Regions from separate parts of the Dorea sp. OM07-5 genome, predicted to be linked through region 1. Evidence: riboswitches for the same ligand, from Rfam matches in the RefSeq annotation. Region 1 holds a riboswitch; the other holds the start of a gene.

What was found. Region 1 has a riboswitch for FMN ahead of DXC04_RS00270 (ECF transporter S component). Riboswitches for the same ligand answer to the same signal wherever they lie in the genome.
Region 2: linked by a shared signal. The riboswitch ahead of ribD (bifunctional diaminohydroxyphosphoribosylaminopyrimidine deaminase/5-amino-6-(5-phosphoribosylamino)uracil reductase RibD) and the one ahead of DXC04_RS00270 (ECF transporter S component) in region 1 are both predicted to bind FMN.

Annotation. Positions count from the first base shown of each region.
Region 1 is NZ_QUKZ01000001.1:47,207-55,047, forward strand. It holds gene DXC04_RS00250 (diacylglycerol/lipid kinase family protein) at 1-270, opposite strand, end outside; gene DXC04_RS00255 (TetR/AcrR family transcriptional regulator) at 274-882, opposite strand; gene DXC04_RS00260 (Tex family protein) at 1,064-3,220, shown strand; gene DXC04_RS00265 (YitT family protein) at 3,277-4,185, shown strand; FMN riboswitch at 4,301-4,425, shown strand; gene DXC04_RS00270 (ECF transporter S component) at 4,591-5,226, shown strand; gene DXC04_RS00275 (helix-turn-helix domain-containing protein) at 5,518-6,051, shown strand; partial or broken gene DXC04_RS16060 (ABC transporter ATP-binding protein) at 6,115-7,194, shown strand; gene DXC04_RS00285 (ABC transporter permease) at 7,693-7,841, shown strand, end outside.
Region 2 is NZ_QUKZ01000015.1:21,670-29,510, forward strand. It holds gene DXC04_RS12505 (ABC transporter ATP-binding protein) at 1-1,165, opposite strand, end outside; gene DXC04_RS12510 (LrgB family protein) at 1,192-1,881, opposite strand; gene DXC04_RS12515 (CidA/LrgA family protein) at 1,878-2,255, opposite strand; gene DXC04_RS12520 (RrF2 family transcriptional regulator) at 2,259-2,699, opposite strand; gene DXC04_RS12525 (LysR family transcriptional regulator) at 2,839-3,753, shown strand; gene DXC04_RS12530 (5-methyltetrahydropteroyltriglutamate--homocysteine S-methyltransferase) at 3,929-5,047, shown strand; FMN riboswitch at 5,103-5,217, shown strand; gene ribD (bifunctional diaminohydroxyphosphoribosylaminopyrimidine deaminase/5-amino-6-(5-phosphoribosylamino)uracil reductase RibD) at 5,494-6,603, shown strand; gene ribE (riboflavin synthase) at 6,585-7,277, shown strand; gene DXC04_RS12545 (bifunctional 3,4-dihydroxy-2-butanone-4-phosphate synthase/GTP cyclohydrolase II) at 7,359-7,841, shown strand, end outside.

The DNA.
Region 1 (7,841 bases):
TCCAATCGGAATATATCCAAGTGTGATGCCGGACAGATCGCTGATGCCATCAATGACTTCATTTAAAGTGCCGTCACCGCCAAGAACAATCAGTGTTTCCATAGATGGATCGGCACACAAATGAGCGGCAAGCTTCGAGGCATGCCGCTGATATTTAGTGAAAAAGACCTGATAAGAGATCTCGTTCTCTTTCAGATATTGTTCCAGTGTGTTCCAGACAGTCTGACCGAGGCCGCTTCTGGAACCGGGATTTACAAGAAAAGTGTACATGATTTAAAATGCTCCGTTCAGATAAGTCTCCAGACTTCGCTTCATATTTCCTTCAAAATCCGCATGTCCTTCTTTCAGACACCATTCAAAAACGTTACCGATCACGATCATACGGATATCGGTTGTAAGAGCTTCCAGATCTCCGGATATCTGTAAAATTCCGGCATCCATGCATTTCTGCAGATAATTGTGGACCGTAACGATCGGATAAGGACGCTCCGTACGGATGAGCGGGTTCAGAGACTGGTTCTTTGGTGTATAGTAATTCGACATAAATTCTACGCCCAGATCCTGGCAGTAATGTACATAATTCAGATAGACGTAGATGATCGCTTCTTTAGCTTCAGCCGGAGAAGCCGGAAGATCAAGAAAATCCGGATTGATGCTCGGCTGCTCTTCTATATAATAAGAAAGAAGATCGTCTTTTGTTTTGAAATGATGATAAAAACTTCCGTTGGAAACCCCAGCTTCGTCACAGATATTTTTAATCGACAATGCTTCATATCCGTCTTTTTGTAAAATATTTTTGGCAGCGGCGAAAATCCGAGCTTTCGTTTCCATAGACTTCTGCTGCTGCTTGGACAATGGTTTTGTTTGTACTGTTTGATTCATGATGATCAAGAATCTCCTTTTTCTTTTATGATAACCTTAAGTATAACATAATAAATAGCTGTTTTCAATAAAACAGAGTGAACTCTGTATTTACTGTTCCATTGCAAGAAAGAGACATTTTCGCTATAATAAGAAAGATTGTGGAAAGCCACAGAAAGTAACATTCAGAAAGGATATAATTATGGATATCAATCAGAAGATTACAGAAGAATTAGGCGTAAAAAAGTGGCAGGTAGAAGCGGCTGTAAAATTGATCGATGAAGGTAATACAATTCCATTTATCGCCAGATACAGAAAAGAAGCAACTGGTACACTGGACGACGAACAGCTTCGTAAATTATATGAAAGACTGACCTATTTACGGAATCTAGAGGAGAAGAAAGAACAGGTACTGGCAAGTATAGAAGAACAGGGAAAATTGACAGAAGAGCTGAAAGCAAAGATCGTTGCGGCACAGACACTGGTCGTGGTAGAAGATCTCTATCGTCCGTATCGCCCGAAACGAAGAACACGTGCGACGATTGCGAAGGAAAAGGGACTGGAGCCACTGGCAGCACTGATTACTTTACAGAAAGCAAAAGAGCCGCTGGAGAAGCTGGCAGAAGACTATGTTAATAAAGAAAAAGGTGTAGAGACAGTCAAAGATGCGCTGGACGGCGCGAAGGATATTCTTGCAGAAGCAGTGTCCGATGAAGCAGCATACAGAAGCTGGATCCGTAAGAGAACCATGCAGAAAGGAACACTTATTTCCAATGCAAAGGATGAAAAACAGGAGTCGGTTTATGAGATGTATTACGAATTTGAAGAAGCACTCAGCAAGCTGGCAGGACACCGCATCCTTGCACTGAACCGTGGAGAGAAAGAGAAGTTCCTGACCGTAAAAGTAGAAGCACCGCAGGATGATATCTTACGATATCTGGAAAAACAGATCATCCGCACAGATAATCCGTATACGACTCCGGTACTTCAAGAAGTAGCAGAGGACAGTTATAAACGTCTGATCGCACCGGCAATCGAGCGGGAGATCCGGAGTGAACTGACGGAAAAAGCAGAGGATGGAGCAATCGAAGTGTTCGGGAAGAACTTAGAACAGCTTCTCATGCAGCCTCCAATCACAGGAAGAACCGTGCTTGGCTGGGATCCGGCATTCCGAACCGGATGTAAACTTGCAGTTGTAGATCCGACCGGAAAAGTTATCGGTACAACAGTCATCTATCCTACTGCACCGACAACACCGAAGAAGATCCAGGCGTCCAAAGATTTATTAAAGAAGATTATTCCGAAGTATCATGTATCACTGATCTCAGTAGGAAATGGAACTGCATCCAGAGAATCTGAGCAGTTTATCGTAGAGTTATTAAAAGAGATTCCGGAAAAAGTAGAGTATATCATTGTAAATGAAGCAGGAGCTTCTGTATATTCGGCAAGTAAACTTGCTTCAGAAGAGTTCCCGAATTTTGATGTCGGGCAGAGAAGTGCAGCGTCCATTGCAAGACGACTGCAGGATCCGCTTGCTGAGCTTGTGAAGATCGATCCGAAATCGATCGGAGTCGGACAGTATCAGCATGATATGAACCAGAAGAAATTAAGCGAAGCACTTTCCGGTGTTGTAGAAGATTGCGTAAATAAAGTCGGTGTCGATCTGAATACAGCATCCGCACCGTTGCTTTCCTATATCTCCGGTATTTCTTCTGCGATTGCCAAAAATATCGTTGTATATCGTGAGGAAAATGGCAAATTTACAAACCGGAAACAATTATTAAAAGTAGCAAAACTGGGACCGAAAGCATTTGAACAGTGTGCAGGTTTTATGCGTATTCAGGACGGAGATAATCCGTTAGATGCGACCAGCGTACATCCGGAGTCCTACGCGGCAGCAGAAGAACTGTTGAAGAAGCAGGGATTTTCCGTAGATGATATCAAAGGAGGAAAACTGACAGGATTATCACTTACGATCCGTGATAAAAAACGTCTGGCAGAAGAGCTTGGAATTGGTGAGATCACACTGGAAGATATTGTAAAAGAATTGGAGAAACCGGGAAGAGATCCGCGAGATGAGATGCCAAAACCGATCCTCCGCACGGATGTTCTGGAAATGAAAGACCTGACAGAAGGCATGGTATTAAAAGGAACAGTGAGAAATGTCATCGATTTTGGAGCCTTTGTTGACATCGGTGTCCATCAGGACGGACTGGTACACATTTCAGAATTAAGCGATAAGAAATTTGTAAAACATCCACTGGAAGTAGTAAGCGTTGGTGATATCGTGGATGTCAAAGTTTTAAGTGTGGATCTTAAGAAAAAGAGAATCCAGCTGACAATGAAAGGTATTCAATAAAATAATTTAACAAAAGTAATTTAATAAAAAATACAAAAAAGCGAGAGGTGTTTAGTATGCAGAAAAATTGGGGAAAAACATTGATCACACTTGCCGGAGTATTATTGGGGAATATCATTCTGGCATTTGCAGTTGCAGCATTTATCGTACCAACAGGTATTGTCATGGGAGGCGCAACCGGTATTGCACTTACGATCACACATTATGTGCCGATGTCCCTGTCGGTTGTATTATTAGGTGTAAACGTCATATTGTTCCTGTCAGGAGCTTTTATACTCGGAAAAAAATTTGCAGTTACAACGATTGTAAGTACATTTTTATATCCGCTTTGCCTGTCAGTTGTCCAGAAGATACCGGGAATTACAACGCTGACAGATAATCAGCTGCTGTCCGCAATTTATGCGGGAGTGCTTATGGGAATTGGAATTGGTATCATTGTAAGAGTTGGTGCTTCTACAGGCGGAACCGACATCATAGCACTGATCCTGAACAAAGTGGCACATATTCCACTGGCACCGCTTATGTATGTGGTTGATTTTATTGTGCTTTCTTCACAGATTCTCTTTTCTAATTCAGAACAGGTGATGTACGGTATTTTGAATCTGGTGCTGACAACGGTACTACTAAATAAGGTGATGCTGCTTGGAACTTCACAGATACAGTTGTTCATCATATCTGAGAAATACGAAGAGATCCGGGAAGATTTATTATCCAAGCTCGATCTTGGAACAACGATGATCTATATTGAAAACGGTTATCGTCATGAAAAACAGAAAGGTGTTATGTGCATCATTCCGAACCGGAAACTGTATTCCACAAAAGAAATGATCCACAGCATCGATCCGTACGCATTTATTACGATCACACAGATCAATGAAGTGCGAGGTCAGGGATTTACATTCGAACGTATCCGTTATCAGGAACTTCCGGAAGACCGGAAGTCGGCAGGTGACAGACAGTCTTAGATTTTTGAAAGTTATTTTGAAAGTCAGACATAATGGATGTTTGTGTGAGATAAGACTTCGGCAAAGTTTCACTTGCAATTTAAGAAGTACAGCACTATAATAAAAAACAAAGAGAAAGATTCTTCGGGGTCGGGTGAAAGTCCCAACCGGCGGTATAGTCCGCGACCCGGTATGATATGTACCGGCTGAATCGGTGTAATTCCGATACCGACAGTAAAGTCTGGATGAGAGAAGAGTTATGCATAGAAAAAGCAATATTATTACCCCGGTATTTTGTTTGATACCGGGGTTTTATTGTTGCAATAGGAAATTGATTTTCTTACTATATAAAAACTTCAGCAAGATGTAATGCATAGTTCCAGAAGTTTTCTTTCTAAATATAAGTATTTTAAAGGAGACCAACATATGAGTACAAGTACAAAAACAATGGCAGCAGCACAGACAAAGAACAGGACAAAGATCCGTGTAATGGCACAGGTTGGAATGTTATCTGCAATCGCATTAGTATTAATGCTTTTCGAGATTCCGCTTCCGTTTGCACCATCTTTTTACGAGATCGATTTCAGTGAAGTTCCGGTATTAGTCGGATGTTTTGCAATGGGACCACTGGCAGGAGCAACGATTGAATTCATCAAGATCATTCTGAACTTTGCGGTAAATGGAACCATGACAGCAGGGGTAGGTGAGATTGCTAACTTCCTGATCGGATGCGCATTTGTGGTACCGGCAGGTCTGATCTACAAGAAAAAGCATAACCGTACAGGCGCTATCGTTGGTATGATCAGCGGAACATTATTTATGACAATCCTTGGATGTTTCCTTAATGCATACGTATTATTACCGGCTTATGCAAAAGCGTTCCAGATGCCGATGGATGCACTGGTTGGCATGGGAACAGCAGTGAACAGCCACATTACAAGTGTTACAACGCTTGTCATCTTTGCAATCGTGCCATTTAACCTGTTAAAAGGTGTGCTGGTATCGTTGATCGTATTTTTGATCTATAAGAAGATCAGCCCGATATTCCATATGGGAAGATAGAAGAAAATATTAGATAATGATGAAAAAAAGAAGGACAGAGCCTTGATTTTTAGGGTTCTGTCCTTGCTTGTATTATAATGCAGTTTTCAGCAAGTTGCCATCTGGTGGGAAATACAGGTTTTAATTTTTTTTGAAAAAATATCCAAAAAAACTAGAACCAGGCTTCAAAAAATCTGTGAATCTCTTGAAATATTCCCGTAACCGTGTATAATAAACTTTGTTCGGTAATTTTGAACATAAAGTATAGTAATAGAAAACTCCAGAACGAAAATATATCTCGGAGGTGATAGGGTGGATATCGGAAAGAAATTGAAAGAACTGCGTTTGCAAAATGACCTGACGCTGAATGATCTGGCATCCAGAAGCGAGCTGTCAAAAGGCTTTCTGTCCCAGGTGGAGAGGAATCTGACAACGCCGAGTATCGCAACGCTGGAAGATATTCTGGAAGCGCTTGGAAGTAATCTGTCAGACTTTTTCCATGAGGAAGAAGAGCATCAGATTGTATTCGGACAGCAGGATTTTTTCGTGGATGAACAGGAAGGTTTTCAGATTGAGTGGATTGTGCCTAATGCACAAAAGAACCAGATGGAGCCTATTATTTTAACACTGGCGCCACATCAGAAAAGCCGGGAAGTGTCGGCGTTTCAGGGAGAAGAATTTGGCTATGTATTAAAAGGCAGCATAACAATTGTGCGTGGCAAGAAGAAATATAAAGTAAAGGCGAAGGAAACGTTTTATATGGATGGTTCCAGAAGCCATTATTTATATAATCATGGGAGCGGGGAAGCAAAAGTATTGTGGATCACCAACCCGCCGATGTTTTAAACAGACGAGAACGATAAAAGGCTAAGATATTATAGCTGACAGATTATAGAAGGGAGACGTGAGATGGAAGAGAATAAGATCATTGAATTCCGCAACATTGTCAAAAGTTTTGACAGCCAGGTTGTGTTAAAAGGAATCAATCTTGACATTTATGAAAATGAATTTGTAACACTGCTCGGGCCAAGTGGCTGCGGTAAGACAACACTTCTTCGGATTCTGGGAGGATTCCTGGAAGCAGACGAAGGAAGTGTGATTTTTGATGGCGAGGAGATCAGTAATAAGCCGCCGTATGAGCGGGAACTGAACACGGTGTTTCAGAAATACGCACTCTTTCCACATCTGAGTGTTTATGAAAATATTGCATTTGGGCTTAAGATAAAAAAAGTCGGAAAAGACATCATTGACCAGAAAGTCATGAAGATGTTAAAGCTTATCGGACTGGAAGGATTTGAAAACAAGAATACAACACTGCTCTCAGGAGGTCAGCAGCAGCGTGTTGCAATTGCAAGAGCGCTTGTCAATGAACCGAAAGTGCTGCTTCTTGATGAGCCGCTTGCTGCGCTTGACCTGAAACTCAGAAAAGAGATGCAGTATGAGTTGAAACGGATCCAGCAGGAGGTCGGTATCACCTTTATTTTCGTAACACATGATCAGGAAGAGGCACTTACGATGTCGGATAAGATCGTTGTTATGAAAAATGGTGAGATCCAGCAGATCGGTTCGCCGCAGGATATTTACAATGAACCGGCAAACCGTTTCGTAGCAAACTTTATCGGTGAAAGCAACATTTTATCAGGAACGATGATTGATGATTATAAAGTCATGTTTGATGATATTGTATTTGACTGCGTGGATTATGGATTTAAGAAGAATGAAAAAGTAGACGTTGTCATCCGTCCGGAAGATATTGATATTGTAGATGTAAAAGATGGCAAGATGACCGGAGAAGTTTTGAGTGTGCTGTTCAAAGGTGTTCATTATGAAATCATGGTGGAGACAGTTCCGGGAACCAGCGTTACGGTAAATATGCGTGTCATCCGCAATCACGAAGTGACAAGTGAAGACGGAAAAGAAAAAATCAGTGCAAACAACTTCTATGTTGATGTTGACGATGTGGAAGAAATGGATGATAAAGAGATTATCGCGTTCTCCAATGCGCAGGCATGGGAAGTAGAGACAGATGATTATATATCCATTGCAAAAGTAGAATACGAACTGGAGAAAGAAGAAGGACAGTATCCGGTTACATTTACAACCGCAGATGGAACAAGCATCGAGAGAACAATCTTTGTAGTCAACCAGCCGTTCGTTAAGAATGAAAAGGCAAATGAAGCGGTTATGGCGTTCAACTTCTTCAAAACAGTAGATGAGATCAATGATTCACAGGCATTGGATACAGATCTGAAAACATGGGCAAATGCACAGGGCTGGAAGTTAAGTGATGAAGATCAGAGTGTGGACATCAGTGTAGATTATGACTTTGAACCGGAAGAAGTGACAGAAGGTGTATATCAGATCACATTTTCAACAACCGGTCGCGAATTTAAGATCCATACAACTGATTATTCGGAGGAAGGACAGGAGGTCGGCCTGACATTCTTCCCGGAAGATATTCATGTCATGTCAAAGGTGGTGTACTAGATGAAACGTTTTCAGCAGCTTGCATGGCCGTATATCGTGTGGGCAGTGATGATGCTTGTTCTTCCGATGGCACTGATCGCACTGTATTCTGTAATGAATCAAGGCAACAGCATCATTTCTTTCTCGTTCACACTGGAACATTATGCCAA
Region 2 (7,841 bases), on a different contig from region 1:
CGGCAGTTGCATCGTAGAATCTGGCGATCAGATTTACTAGTGTGGACTTACCACTTCCGGTACTGCCGATAATGCCGACGGTTTGTCCCCTCTTTACAGAAAATGAAACGTCACTCAGGCTGGCGGCACCTGCGCCCTCATAAGTAAAGCTGACATGCTCAAAAGCAACGGCTGTGTCGGTATTGTCATTGTCCGCTTTTGTTTCTTCCGGATAAGTCATGGAAGAAGAAAGGTTGAAGACAGAAGCTACACGATCTGCGCATGCCATGGATTTATTCAGAGTGATAATGAGGGAAGCCAGTTTGATGAGCTCCACAATAATCTGAGCCATGTAGTTATAAAGGGCAACGACCTGTCCCTGCTTTAAATTTCCAAGATTTACTTCAATTCCGGCTTTGTAGATCAGAAAGACCGTTGCCATATTGATCAACAGATAAGTCAGTGGATTTAACAATGCAGAAATACGTCCGACAAATTCATTTAATTTTGTCAGAGCGAGGTTGGCACTGTCAAAGTCGCGGACAGAGCTTTCTTCCTGGGAGAAAGCCCGGATAACACGTACACCGGTTAAATTCTCGCGCGTAAGCCCGGTTACATGATCTAAGTGTCCCTGTACTTTTTTGAAAAGCGGGATGCTGACAAGCATGATTGAAAATACGACGACAAATAAAATTGGGATCGCCAGAACAAAGATCAGGGCACAGCGCACATTGATCATAAATGCCATAACCATTGCACCGATTACAATGAAAGGACTTCTAAGAAGAAGACGAAGCCCAAGATTCAGACCGTTCTGTACCTGGTTTACATCATCGGTGATCCTTGTGATCAGCGTGTCTGTACCAAGTGTATCCAGCTCTGTAAAGGAAAGCGTCTGAATATGGTCGAACAGAGCCTGTCTTACTTTTGTAGCAAAGCCTACGCTGGCTCTTGCGGCGTAAAATTGTGCCGTAAAGCTGCAGGCAAGTCCGATCGCTGCCATCAGGAGCAGGATAAGAAATTGCTGTAAAATGTAAATGCGGTCATTGTTCACAATGCCCACGTCGATGATCCGTGCCACAACCAGTGGTACGATCAGATCGAAAACGACTTCCAGAAGTTTGAAAAAGGGAGCCAGAAAGCTCTCTTTTTTATAACTCGAAAGATAAATTACAAGTTTTCGCATAAAGAATCCTCCATAGTTATTTGATACTACATAAATTGTGCAAATATGGATGCACCGATAACTGTGATAAGTCCCGACACCGCAATGGAAAGACTGCTCATTGCACCTTCAATCTCGCCCATTTCCATAGCTCTTGCAGTACCGATGGCGTGCGAAGCACTTCCAATAGCAATTCCGCGTGCAATCGGTTCTGTAATTCGGAAATGGCGACAGATAAACGGCGCAATAATATTACCGAGAATACCGGTCAGGATAATTACGGCAACCGTTAATGTCACATATCCGCCAAGTTCTTCTGATACACCAATGCCAATTGCTGTTGTAATAGACTTCGGAAGGAATGTAATGTATTCTTTGTGGGATAAGCCGAAGAATACAGCCATTGCAAGAATGGAACATAAGGATGCAAAAACTCCGGAGAAGATTCCACATATGACAGCAGCCAGATTTTTCTTCAGCAGCTCGAACTGTTCATACAATGGAATTGCCAGACAGACGGTTGCAGGCGTGAGCAGATAACTCAGGTACTGTGCGCCACTGTAATAAGCTTTGTAATCAATGTGGGTGACCGCAAGCAGGGCGATAATAGATGCCACAGAGATGAGGAGCGGGTTCAGTATAGCCAGCTTAAACTTGCCCTGTAGGGCGTGACCAAAGCCATAAGCGATCAGACTTATTGTGACGCCGAAGAAGACAGAGTTTTCAAAAAAATTCATGAGTCCTTCCTTTCCTGATTGTCTTTGCTTTTTGAAAAGCGGATAAATGCCTGTGTCGTGTGACCGGCGACAATCATAACAAAGATGGTAGATAATACCGTTATAATAAGGTAAGTTCCGATTTTGGAACCGATGGTTTTCCAGGATTCGATCAGACCTACGGCCGCAGGAATGAACATGAGTGGCATGATTTCTATGAGAAATTTGCCGGAATCCTTCACGGAATCAATATGTACAATTCCAAAATGCAGACAGAGAAGCATCAGAACAAGACCGTAGATACTTGCCGGAACCGGGAGAGGAATCAGATAATTCATAATCTCTCCGATAAAAGAGATGGCAAGAATAATGCCAAATTGTTTAATAAATTTCATTTGTTACAACTCCTGTGATTGATTTTCTGTTGTTTGACCAGAGCGATTTTCCAAAAGGTCGGCTAAGGTAATGCCAAAAAAGAAATCATGCACCATAGAATCGAATTTTTGCCACATTGGTAATGTGAGACAGCACGAAGCACGGTCACAGGATTCAGCATCCGGTGCAAGACAGGCTACGGAAGATAAATTACCTTCGGTAAGCATGAGAATCTCGCCAACGGTATAGTCTTTCGGTGCGCGTGTCAGCTGATATCCGCCGCCTTTTCCACGCATACCCCGTAATAGTTTCTGTTTTACAAGTGTTTTCAGGATGATCTCCAGATATTTTTCTGAGAGTTCCTGCCTTGAGGCAATTTCCTTCAGCGGAATATAACGCTCAGGATCCTGCATGGCAAGATCTAACATAACGCGAAGGGCATACCTGCCTTTTGTAGAAATCATATTTTTTTCCTCCAATCATCAATAACCTATTATAGCGGAGGGTAATAGGGGATTCAAGACAAGAATCAAAAAAAGTTGACAATGAAAGGAAAAAGAAAGTATGATAACACCAAATGCCACACAGGAAGGAGCAGGGAGGATGACACTGGCACAATTAAAATATGTAGTTACAGTTGCAAAGGCAGGTACGATGACAGAAGCTGCAAAAGAACTGTTTATTTCACAGCCGAGTCTGACAAAATCAATCAAAGAGCTGGAAAAAGAAATGCATGTGCGGATCTTTGATCGGACCAACAAAGGAATTGTTGTATCAAAAGACGGTGAAGAATTTCTTGCATATGCAAGACAGGTGTTGGAACAGGCAGAACTTCTGGAAGAAAAATACATGAATAAAAGTGCCAGAAAACAGGAATTCTGTGTATCGACGCAACATTATTCTTTCGCAGTAAACGCTTTTGTTGACTTGATTAAAGAATATGGAAATGAAAAATATGATTTTTCTCTACGCGAAACACAGACATATGAAATCATTGAAGATGTGGCAAGTCTGAAAAGTGAAATCGGAATCTTATATAAGAACTGCTTTAATGAAGCGGTGATCGACAAGCTTCTGAAGTCGAATGATCTCCGCTTTGAGAGACTGTTTGTCGCACGACCGCATATTTTTGTAAGTTCCGGAAGTCCGCTTGCAGGCAGGAAAAGCGTGACAATGGAAGAACTGAAACCATATCCGTACCTGTCGTTTGAACAGGGAGAGCATAATGCATTTTATTTTTCGGAGGAAATATTCAGCATGGTAGAGCGTCCGAAAAATATTCGTGTAAGAGACCGGGCAACATTATTTAATCTGCTGATCGGTCTGAATGGATATACGGTGTGCAGTGGTGTGATTGATGAAGATCTGAATAGTTCAGACATTGTTGCAGTTCCGCTGGATGAAGAAGGTGAGATGGAGATTGGAATTCTGTTGCATAAGAAATTTCATCCGAGTAAACTTGGAGATGCGTATCTTAAGGCACTGCGGAAATATGCTACAAATCCGCTGTCACCATAGTTTTTTAGAGTTTAATTATAAATAATGCGTATAAGAAATAGTTGCTTGATATAGCTTAAAGTTATGACAAACAACTATTTTTGTGTATTTTACGAATAACAGGAATGCCGATATAATAGCCATTGTACACAAGATACCAAAGCAAATAAAAATAGATTACAGAGGAGGAATTACAATGGCAAAACAGAACACACCATTTCGATATGATTATGTAGGAAGCTTTTTGCGTCCGGAAGCGCTGAAAGTGGCAAGAAGCAAATATGAGGCAGGAACCATTACAAAAGAAGAACTGACAAGTGTAGAAGATCAGGAAATCCGCGCACTGGTTGAAAAACAGAAGGCAGCAGGATACAAAGTGCTCACAGACGGAGAGTTCAGAAGAGCAACCTGGCATCTGGATTTCATGTGGGGATTTGACGGAGTCGGACACAGCAAAACAGAGACAGGACTTCCGTTCCACGGGGAAGCAGCTATGATCGATGACACTTACCTGACAGGAAAAGTAGCTGTAACAGGAGAGCATCCGTTTGTAGAGCATTTCCGTTTTGTGAAAGCACTGGAAGATGAAAACACAGTTGCAAAACAGACAATTCCTGCTCCGGCACAGTTTTTAGAACAGATGATCATGCCATTTGCAATGCCGAATACGAGCAAATATTATGAAGATACAGAAGAATTGGTGCAGGATATTGCAGAAGGATACCGTAAAGTGATCAAAGATCTGTATGCAGCAGGATGCAGAAATTTACAGTTAGATGACTGCTCCTGGGGCATGCTGGTAGATCCAAATGCAAAAGCATTTTTCGGAACAGATGAAGAAGGATTGGAAGCGATCAAAGAGCAGCTTGTTCGTATTAATAATCTTGCAATTGAAGGAAAACCAGAGGATATGATCATCAATACACATGTATGTCGCGGTAATTTTCATTCTACTTATGCAAGCAGCGGAGCATATGACAGCGTTGCAAAAGTATTATTTGCAAGAGAAAATGTAGACGCATATTATCTGGAATTTGACGATGAGCGCTCCGGTGGATTTGAGCCATTGGCAGCCGTATCGGGCGAGAAGAAAGTTGTACTCGGACTTGTGACAACAAAATCTGCGCAACTGGAAGACAAAGACAAGATCATTGCAAGAATTCATGAAGCTGCAAAATATATACCACTTTCCCGTCTGTGTTTAAGTCCGCAGTGTGGATTCGCTTCCTGCGAGATTGGAAACAAACTTACAGAAGAAGAACAATGGGCAAAACTTGCACTCGTTAAAGAAGTAGCAGAAGAAGTGTGGGGATAAAACTCTCTCTTGACAGATTCTTGCGCAGTGCTATAATAAAGGCAGTCAATTGAATAACTATCTTCAGGGCAGGGTGTAAGTCCCTACCGGCGGTAAAGCCCGCGAGCCGTAAGGTATGATTCGGTGAGATTCCGAAGCCGACAGTATAGTCTGGATGAAAGAAGATGAGAAGAATCTTTGATAAGCAATACGAAGAATCAGATTTGAACATTTAGCTCTGGAATGAACATCCATTTCAGAGCTTTTTATATTTTATATCTGATAAAATAATCAAAAGAAACTTTTAAATGTCTTGAATGAGGTAGAATTCAAGGCATTTTCTTTTTTGTTATGGCGACGAGGAAAATGCGCCATGCTTGAATGGTTGCATTTAACGACCCGCTAATCAGCAAATAAAACTCGCAAAACGTGTTTTATTGCTGTAGAAAACAGGAGGTGAAAAAGGAATGACAGATGAGAAAGAATTTTATATGCAGCGTGCGATTACGCTTGCTGAAAAAGGAAAGGGAAGAGTGAACCCGAATCCGCTGGTAGGTGCTGTGGTTGTCAAAGACGGAAAGATTATCGGGGAAGGTTATCACGAATATTATGGCGGACTGCATGCAGAGCGCAATGCATTAAAGAACTGCAAAGAATCTTCGGAAGGAGCAACTCTTTATGTGACTTTGGAACCTTGTTGTCATTATGGAAAGACGCCGCCATGTACGGAAGCAATCTTAGAACACAGGATTCGAAAAGTTGTTGTAGGAATGACAGATCCGAATCCTTTGATGGCAGGAAAAAGTATTGCGCTTTTGAAATCAAAAGGCGTGGAAGTAGAAGTTGGGGTTCTGGAAAAAGAATGCATGGAACTGACACATATTTTTCGGAAATATATAACAACAAAAATTCCTTATATATTAATGAAATATGCAATGACGATGGACGGAAAGATTGCAACTGCAAGCGGAAAATCCAAATGGATTACCGGTGAGACGGCAAGAATGTGCGTTCAGAAAACAAGACTGGAATATCAGGCGATCATGGTAGGAAGTGAAACAGTCAGAAAAGATGATCCGCTTTTGACCTGCCGGATTGCCAATGGAAAAGATCCGGTCCGTATCATTTGTGATACGTCGCTTCGCACTTCAACGGATTCGCAGATTGTGAAGACAGCAAGGCAGGTAAGGACAATTTTTGCAACATGTGAAACAAACCGGGAGAAAATAGAACTTTATCAAAAAGCAGGCTGTGAAGTTCTGGTGATCAGTAAGAAGAATGGGAAAATAGATCTTAAAGAGCTTGTACAGAAAATCGGAGCACTTGGAATTGACAGCATTTTGCTGGAAGGAGGCGGCACATTAAATGCAAGTGCATTAGAAGCACAGATTGTGGACCGTGTACAGACTTATATTGCACCGAAGATTTTCGGGGGCACCGGAATCGGACCGGTAGGCGGTATGGGCGTTGATGAACCGGCAGATGCATATCAACTGGTGAACAGTCGGCTCAAACAGATCGGAGAAGATTTTTTAATAGAAAGCGATGTGAAATATAAATGTTTACAGGAATCATAGAAGAGGTTGGAAAGGTAAGCAGTATCCGGACAGAAGATGCCTCAATCCGTCTTCAGATCCAGACAAAGGAAATATTAAAAGATATTCATATAGGAGACAGCATCGCCGTCAACGGTATTTGTCTGACAGTGACGAAATATGACACGGACAGTTTTTGTGCAGATGTTATGCATGAGACAATGAACCGGACTTCCCTTAAACTTCTTAGAAGAGGAAGCAAAGTGAATCTGGAACGGGCAATGGCGGCAAACGGAAGATTTGGCGGTCACATTGTCAGCGGACATATCGATGGGACAGGCACAATCCGCAAAATGCAAAGAGACAGTATTGCAATATGGTATACGATTGAAACAACAGCTGGGATACTACACTATATAGTAGAAAAAGGATCGATCACAATCGATGGAATCAGTCTGACAGTAGCGGCAGTTGACGATAAAACCTTTCAGGTATCTGTTATTCCACATACACTGAGTCATACTGCACTGCAGGAAAAGAAAGTGGGGGATCCGGTAAACCTGGAAACAGACTGTATCGGAAAATATGTGGAAAAATTCTTGCGGGAAAGGAACAGTAATTTGCAGAAACCAGAAGGAAATACAGATAGAAAAAATGGTAAATCTTCAAAATCAAGTGGAATTACGGCAGAATTTTTGGAACGTTACGGGTATTAACAGACAGGAGATCAAGAGGAAACTGTCGATGACAGGTTCAGCAGAGAATTAATAATTTAGTAAAATAGAAGGAGAGAAACTATGAAATTTCAAAAGATAGAAAATGCTTTACAAGCATTGCGGGATGGGAAAAATATTCTTGTTATGGATGACGAGACCAGAGAGAATGAAGGTGATCTGATCTGTGCGGCACAGTATGCGACAACAGAAAATGTAAACTTTATGGCAGTGCATGCGAAAGGGCTAATCTGTATGCCGATGAGCAAAGAAGTAGCAGCAAGCCTTTCACTGGCACCAATGGTTGCACACAATACAGATAATCACGAAACTGCGTTTACCGTATCTATTGACCATGTGGATACAACAACCGGAATATCAGCAGAGGAACGTGGATTTACAGCAAGAAAATGCATTGAAGACGGTGCAAAACCGGAAGATTTCAGGCGACCGGGACATATGTTCCCGCTGGTTGCAAGAGACGGCGGTGTGCTGGTACGGAACGGACATACAGAAGCAACCGTAGATCTTATGCGCTTAGCCGGGCTTAAAGAATGTGGGCTGTGT